Linked DNA regions of Robertmurraya sp. FSL R5-0851. The protein of the gene in region 2 binds, or shares a complex with, the protein of the main gene of each other region. Links are inferred from orthologs where the notes say so. Each region holds a gene or a part of one and is shown on either strand. Other genes may lie near its edges.

Evidence for each region.
Region 1: the proteins of accD (region 2) and accB are in contact, whole or in part, in a solved structure (PDB 8UXZ), measured with the Escherichia coli proteins. The link is inferred for Robertmurraya sp. FSL R5-0851 from one-to-one orthologs.

What each region holds. Positions count from the first base shown.
Region 1 is NZ_JBBOOE010000001.1:3,164,175-3,168,140, forward strand. What follows is about bases 849-3,595. They hold accB (acetyl-CoA carboxylase biotin carboxyl carrier protein), read right to left. Parts: upstream 2,604-3,595; coding sequence 2,094-2,603; downstream 849-2,093. Other genes in these bases: accC (acetyl-CoA carboxylase biotin carboxylase subunit), read right to left, coding at 849-2,080; MKX65_RS16320 (SDR family NAD(P)-dependent oxidoreductase), read left to right, coding at 2,875-3,595. Also shown: transcription antitermination factor NusB, read right to left, coding at 1-156; MKX65_RS16305 (Asp23/Gls24 family envelope stress response protein), read right to left, coding at 297-704; more of accC, read right to left, coding at 722-848; more of MKX65_RS16320, read left to right, coding at 3,596-3,600; MKX65_RS16325 (S-adenosylmethionine:tRNA ribosyltransferase-isomerase), read left to right, coding at 3,597-3,966. UniProt on the Escherichia coli protein: This protein is a component of the acetyl coenzyme A carboxylase complex; first, biotin carboxylase catalyzes the carboxylation of the carrier protein and then the transcarboxylase transfers the carboxyl group to form malonyl-CoA.
Region 2 is NZ_JBBOOE010000001.1:3,484,667-3,488,799, reverse strand. Bases 752-3,665 are described here. They hold accD (acetyl-CoA carboxylase, carboxyltransferase subunit beta), read left to right. Parts: upstream 752-1,724; coding sequence 1,725-2,606; downstream 2,607-3,665. Other genes in these bases: accA (acetyl-CoA carboxylase carboxyl transferase subunit alpha), read left to right, coding at 2,591-3,571; MKX65_RS17965 (FadR/GntR family transcriptional regulator), read left to right, coding at 959-1,582; MKX65_RS17970 (NAD(P)-dependent malic enzyme), read left to right, coding at 752-945. Outside these bases: more of MKX65_RS17970, read left to right, coding at 1-751; pfkA (6-phosphofructokinase), read left to right, coding at 3,865-4,133.

The DNA.
Region 1 (3,966 bases), 320 kb from region 2 along the record:
TTTGTGTTCCACAACCCCACTTACTAGAGTAGAGAGGTAGTCATCTCCACGCTCTTCTTCTAATACATGAAGAATCGCTTCCTTTGGATCTGCTTCACTTATGTCAATTTGAAATAATGCTTGTAACGCTTTTTCTCTTGCCGTTCTTCTTTTCATCTATCCTAAACTCCTTTATTGATTGAGATACCTTAATCATCAATATGATCATAGCATAATAACTCATCATACATGAAATACTCGAAAGAAAAAAGAGCCAAAGACTTTTTTGTTGTCCTTGACTCTTTAGAGTGAGTAAATTACAGCTCTTGTTCTTGTTCAACTTCTTGCTTTGTACTTTCGAACTGGATGCCAACGATATGCACGTTTACTTCCTTAGCATCAAGTGCAGTCATATTCAAAAGCGCTTGTCGAATATTATCTTGAACCTTCTGAGCGACAGTTGGAATGGAAACCCCAAACTTCATTAAGCAATACACATCCACTTTAATTCCGTCTTCTCCAAGCTCCACCTTAACGCCCTTGCCATGATTTTTCTTACCTAATCGCTCAACAACCCCTAACGCAAAGTTTCCTCTCATTTGAGAAACCCCGTCAACTTCAGACGCAGCAATACCAGCAATTACTTCAATTACTTCAGGTGCAATCTCTACTTTCCCAAGACCAGAGTTTCCTGGATTCATTTCCAAGATGTTATTTTCGCTCATTCAAAGCACCTCCAACATTATTTTCCTGTTTCCATTAAATCATACATTTCAAGAAATTTCGTGTTAAAGTCTCCTTCAACAAACTTTTCATGATTTAAAAGTTTTAAGTGGAATGGAATGGTTGTATGAATTCCTTCTATGACAAATTCACTTAACGCTCTTTTCATGCGTGCGATTGCTTCTTCTCTAGTACTTCCGTACGTAATCAGTTTCGCAATCATGCTGTCATAATAGGGTGGAATCGTATAACCAGGATATGCAGCTGAATCCACACGAACTCCTAAACCACCAGGAGGAAGATACATTTCTATTTTACCAGGTGAAGGCATGAATTTCTTCATTGGATTTTCTGCGTTAATTCTGCATTCGATCGCCCACCCATTAAAAACAACTTCTTCTTGGGTTAAACTAAGCTTTTCACCAGATGCCACTTTAATTTGTTCCTTAATTAGGTCAACGCCAGTTATCATCTCTGTGACCGGATGTTCTACTTGGATACGAGTGTTCATTTCCATAAAATAAAACTTACGGTTTTGATAATCATAAATAAATTCTACTGTCCCGGCACCAGAATAATCAACCGCTAATGCTGCCTTAACGGCTGCACTTCCCATCTCATGTCTTACTTCTCCGTCTAAGGCTGGAGATGGCGTTTCCTCAAGAAGCTTTTGAAGTCTCCTTTGGATGGAGCAATCTCTTTCCCCTAAATGGATGGCATGTCCATGATTATCTGCAAGAACTTGTATCTCAACATGTCGGAACTCTTCAATAAACTTTTCGATATATACTCCAGGGTTCCCAAAAGCCGTTAATGCTTCTTGTTGAGTAATGTTAATCCCTTTGATTAGCTCAGTCTCCGTTCGGGCCACACGAATTCCTTTTCCACCCCCACCAGCAGTCGCTTTTATAATAACAGGGTAACCAATTTTATTGGCCAATTCGATTGCTTCTTCATCGTCTTTAATGATTCCTTGGGATCCTGGAACAATCGGAACCCCTGCTTGTTTCATCGTTTCACGAGCCACGTCCTTTGTTCCCATCTTAGAGATGGCTTCTGGAGATGGTCCAACAAATGTGATATTCACATCCCTACAAAGATCTGCAAAGTCAGCATTTTCAGCTAAAAATCCATAACCAGGATGAATGGCGTCACAACTCGTCAGCTTAGCTACACTAATGATATTTGTAAAATTTAAGTAGCTATCCTTTGAAGCTGTTGGTCCAATACAGTATGCTTCGTCAGCAAGCTGAACATGTAAGGATTCACGATCCGCCTCAGAATATACAGCAACAGACTCAATCCCAAGCTCACGGCAAGCCCGTATAATACGAACGGCTATTTCTCCTCGATTCGCAATTAATAACTTTTTTATCATAGCAGACAGCTCCTTACTCTGGCTTCACTAAAAATAACGGTTGACCATACTCCACTAACTGTCCGTCTTTTACAAGTATCTCTACAATTTCTCCGTTAACTTCAGCTTCAATTTCATTAAATAACTTCATTGCTTCTACGATACAAACAACTGAATCGCTAGACACTTTTGAGCCCACCTTAACATACGCATCAGCATCAGGTGATGGAGATGCATAGAAAGTCCCAACCATCGGTGAAGTGATTTTATGTAAGTTTGAAGTATCAGCAGCAGGTGTTTGTGCTGGTTGTGCTTGCGGTGCGATTGGCTCCTCGTGCTTTACCTCTACAGCAGCCACTGGTGCTGATGTCTTTTCAGCAACGACTACAGGCGCAGGTGTAACTTGTTCCTTTACAGTCACTGTTCCTACAGCCGCATTCTTTTTCATTTTAATTTTAGCACCTTCGTATTCATAAACAAATTCATCTAGACTTGAATGATCTACAAGTTTTATTAATTCTCTAATTTCTTGAACCTTTAACATCATATTCACCTCTAATTTACTTTTTAGCACTAGATACTAATATCATACGATAAGACCTCATAGAAGTTCAACCTTTATTCCTCTATATACATATTCGACAAAAGAACACGTTTTCATTTTTGAAATATAAGATTTTTTAAAATTTTTGTTAGTTAAATTTTCTCCTACGACTAAAGTTGTAGAAAATATCGAGCTTTTACATGAGGGAATTGTTTGAAATATTTTCTATTCTGTAATTACAAGGAACCATTTATACAGGAGGAGATTTGTAATGAATAGTAACGATGTAGTTATGATAACTGGAGCATCAAAAGGATTAGGAAAGGCTTTAACATTAGCATTTGCCAAACAAAGAAAACGGTTGTCTATTTGCGCTAGAAATATGGAAGCATTATCTAAAGTGAAGGAAGAAGCAGAACAATTAGGAGCAGAAGTGTTTGCGATAAAGGCAGATATTTCTCTCCCAAGAGACGTTGAAAGATTTGTAGCTTTAACAGTAGAAAGATTTGGACAGATCGATGTGTTAATTAATAATGCCTCAACCCTTGGACTGAGTCCAATGCCTCTATTACTAGATTATCCTGAGGATGACTTTTCTACTACATTACGCGTAAATGTTCTTGGCCCTTTTTCTTTAACAAAAAGAGTGCTGATCCACATGCTTTTACAAAATAAGGGGTCAGTCATTAATATTACCTCTGAAGCCGGCTCAACTGGGTATGCTGGTTGGGGTGCCTACGGAGTATCAAAGTTTGCAATTGAAGGATTAACAGAAACTTGGGCTGATGAACTACGTGATACAAATATCCGTATCAATATGGTTGATCCTGGGGAAATGAATACCGAAATGCACACACTAGCCGTTCCTGATTGTGATTACCCGTTAGCAGACCCTAATGATGTGGTTGATGTTTTTCTTTATTTAGCTTCCGACGACTCAAATAATATTACTGGGAAACGGTTTGAAGCTCAAGTATTTAAGGAGGAAAGCAAATGACTTCACAAGCTTTTGATTTTCATCTTCCAACAAAGTTGAATGCGTCAATCCCCCCTGAGCGAAGAGGGATTAGACGTGATCAAGTGAAAATGATGGTTCTTAATAAACAAAGTGGGCAAGTATACCACGATGAATTCTGTCAGCTTGAACATTATCTTCAAGAAGGTGACCTGCTTGTTCTTAACAATAGCCGAACCATCCCCGCACTATTAAGAGCTAGGTTTCATCCAAATCATCAGAAGGAACCATCGATTATAGAAGTAAAGCTTGCTCGTAAATTAAATGAGTTCGAATGGGAAGCTTTAATTTTAAGTGATGAGGTTTCAGAAGGAGAAGTTTTACACTTCTCCCCTACTTTGTCAGCTA
Region 2 (4,133 bases):
GCTGGAGTTGATGCATTTCCAATCTGCTTAGGTACAACTGACGTCGAAAAAATTATTGAAACCGTCAAGTTATTAGAACCAACATTCGGCGGAATAAACCTTGAAGATATTGCTGCTCCTAATTGCTTTGTGATTGAGGAGAGACTTAAAAAGGAAACCAATATACCTGTGTTTCATGATGATCAGCATGGTACAGCAATCGTTACAGTTGCTGGTTTAGTAAATGCGCTAAAGCTTGTTGGCAAATCGATGAATGAAATTAAGGTCGTAGCTAACGGAGCAGGTGCTGCAGGGATTGCAATTATGAAACTTTTATATACCTATGGTGTACGTGATATTATTATGTGTGACACTAAAGGAGCTATATATGAAGGCAGACCATTTGGAATGAACGACATTAAAAATGAAATAGCCAAATATACGAACCGTAATCAAGAAACAGGTAGTCTTGTAGATGCACTTAAAGGTGCAGATGTGTTTATTGGAGTTTCTGTTGCAGGTGCATTAACGGGTGAAATGATTCAAACAATGAATGAGGATCCAATTATTTTCGCTATGGCGAATCCAACACCGGAGATCATGCCTGAAGAAGCGAAAAAAGCTGGAGCGAAGGTTATCGGAACCGGACGTTCTGACTTCCCGAACCAAGTAAATAATGTACTAGCTTTCCCTGGAATCTTCAGAGGTGCTTTAGACGTAAGAGCCACTCACATAAATGAAAAAATGAAGGTGGCAGCGGTTGAAGCGATTGCTAGTCTTGTCTCAGAAGAGGAGCTAAGCGCTGACTACGTTATTCCAGCACCATTCGATTCGAGAGTAGCGCCAGAGGTAGCGGCAGCAGTTGCGAAGGCAGCAATGGAAACAGGTGTAGCCAGATTGAAGGTTGACCCACTCGAGATTAAGACTAGAACTAGCCAGCTTTCCGTTATTGGAAAGAGCGAGTGATCTTAAAGTGAGTATGGAACCAGTGGAACGAGGCTCAAAAGTCTATCTGGAAATTGTCAAGCAGCTTCGCAGTATGATTGAACAGGATGGTTTAAAACCCGGTGATAAAATTCCATCAGAGCGAGAACTTTGTGAGCGTCTTAATGTAGGACGCTCCTCTGTTCGTGAAGCTTTAAGAGCTTTAGAACTTTTAGGACTTATTGAGACCCGTCGAGGAGAAGGTACCTTTATAAGAGATTTTCGCAGTAATCAGCTTGTGCAGCTACTTGGCACATTTGTGCTTCAAGATTCAAAAGCAAAACAAGATGTGATTGAAACGAAATATTTAATCGAATTAGATTGTTTAAGACTCATTCTCCGTAGAAATAATGTAAACCAACTAGAAGATTTAAAAAAGTGGCTCGAATCTTGCGAATTTACGGACGATCAGTTTTTTATAAAAATTGTTGAGCTGGCAGATAATCATCTTTTCTATCGTATTTGGTCGATTTTAAATGATTATTACGATGCGCTAAAGCTTCCGAAGATGGAAAGGAACGATCCGTTCTACCTCGCAATCGTGCAAGCCTTACTAGGTGGAAATGAGGCGGATGTTCTAAAGTCGTACTATTCACTACGGAAACTGTCGAATGATTAACGACAAATATCTGCAGAATTTGTTGTGACATTATACTAACATGATAAAAAGAACTAGACGAGCCTTCATATAAAAAGGCATTATTTTTCATTGTAGTGGTCTGACCACTGAGATTATTAGAATTCTATGGGGAGGTTTAAGCTTGCCGATTAAAGACCTATTTACAAAACCAAAGAAGAAAAAATATGCAACTATTCCAACCGAAGCTGCAAAACAAGATGTCCCAGAAGGGATTATGACCAAGTGTCCAAGATGTAAGAAAATCATGTATTCCAAGGAGTTAATGAAGAATCTTAAGGTTTGTATTCACTGTGGGTATCATCATCCAATGAATTCAAAAGAGAGGCTAAAAAGCTTTGTTGACGAAGGAAGCTTCGTTGAACTTGATCGTTATATGATATCTGAGAACCCGCTTGGATTCCCTGATTATATAGAAAAGCTTGAAAAAGATCGTCAGAAAACAAATTTAAATGAAGCTGTTGTGACTGGTGTATGTAAGGTCGAAGGACATGACGCGGTTGTTGCCGTGATGGATTCTACTTTTAGAATGGGAAGTATGGGCTCTGTAGTTGGTGAGAAGATTACGAGAGCGATCGAAAAAGCAGGTGAGCTATCCATCCCATTTATCATCTTTACAGCTTCAGGTGGAGCAAGGATGCAAGAGGGAGTATTGAGCCTGATGCAGATGGCCAAGACGAGTGTTGCCCTTAAAAAGTTTAGCGACGAAGGTAACCTAATCATATCGATCATGACACACCCAACTACTGGAGGAGTGTCTGCTAGTTTCGCTTCTCTTGGGGACTATAATTTCGCTGAGCCAGGAGCTTTAATTGGATTTGCAGGGAGACGCATTATCGAACAAACCATTAGAGAAGAGCTTCCTGAGGATTTTCAAACAGCAGAATTTCTTTTAAAACATGGTCAGTTAGATGCGGTAATATCTAGGGATGATTTGAGAGAGAAAATTTCCACATTGCTTGATATTCATACGCCTGGAGGTGAAATAGAATGGTTGGAGAACTAGAATTCGAAAAACCAGTCATTGAACTGAAAAAGAAAATTGCAGAATTAAAAGAATTTACAGCGAGTGCAGAAGTAGATTTGACAGACGAAATTGAAAAGCTTGAGGCAAGACTTCAAAAGCTTGAAAAAGATATTTATGACAACATGAAGCCATGGGATAGAGTGCAAATTGCGAGACATCCTGCCAGGCCAACAACTCAAGACTATTTATCAATTATCTTTTCTGATTTCATTGAATGTCATGGGGACCGCTTTTTTGGAGATGATGAAGCCATTGTAGCAGGAGTAGCGAAGTTCCAAGGTTTGCCTGTTACTATTATTGGCCATCAGCGTGGGAAAGATACGAAGGAAAATATCCGTAGAAATTTTGGAATGCCACATCCTGAGGGGTACCGTAAAGCATTGAGACTTATGAAGCAAGCGGAGAAATTCAATCGTCCGATTATTTGTTTTATTGATACGAAGGGTGCGTATCCTGGGAAAGCTGCGGAAGAAAGAGGGCAAAGCGAAGCGATTGCAAGGAACCTTTTTGAAATGGCAAGCTTAACCGTACCTATTGTTTGTATTGTCATTGGAGAAGGAGGAAGTGGTGGTGCCCTTGCACTTGGTGTAGGTGATCATATCCACATGCTTGAAAACTCAACGTACTCGGTTATTTCCCCTGAAGGAGCTGCAGCTATTCTTTGGAAGGATGCTTCTCTTGCGAAACAGGCGGCTGAAACAATGAAAATCACGGCACCAGACTTAAAGGAACTTGGAGTGATTGATGAAATTATTCCTGAAGTTCGAGGTGGAGCCCATAAGGATGTAAATACTCAAGCCGAAAGCATAAGAAATACGATTCAACAGTCACTAAAGCAGTTGTTACAGCTAACAGAAAATGAACTGCTTGCATTAAGATATGAAAAATACAAGAATATGGGTAAATATACATTTTTGCACGAATATATAGGTGTAAATGGATGAGTGTGTTTCGACACACTCTTTCTTATTTTTTTAGAGAAATCCCAATAAAATGACAGTAAATATCGAATTATGAACATTTTTAGAAAAAAAAGATAGTATTAAGCGCTTTCAATAAAAAAACTATTTCGTCTATTGATTTTATGTTTATGATAGAGTTGAGAACATTGTTTCTTCATGGTATTTTAGAAATATTCCCGGGTATTCTGTAAATAATAGTAGTGCATCACATGTCGTATTATTCATCTTCTAACTATACATAATACTTCAACAATCCAATACAGAGGTGATTTGCTTTGAAAAGAATCGGTGTGTTAACAAGTGGTGGAGATTCACCAGGTATGAACGCTGCTGTACGTGCGGTCGTTCGTAAAGCAATTTTTCATGATATGGAAGTCTATGGAGTATACAACGGCTACTCTGGCTTAATTAGCGGAAATATCAAAAAGTTAGAACTAGGTTCTGTTGGTGATATTATTCATCGTGGAGGAACCATGCTTTATTCTGCTCGTTGTGAGGAGTTTAAAACAAAAGAAGGTCAGCAAAAAGGAATTGAACAATTAAA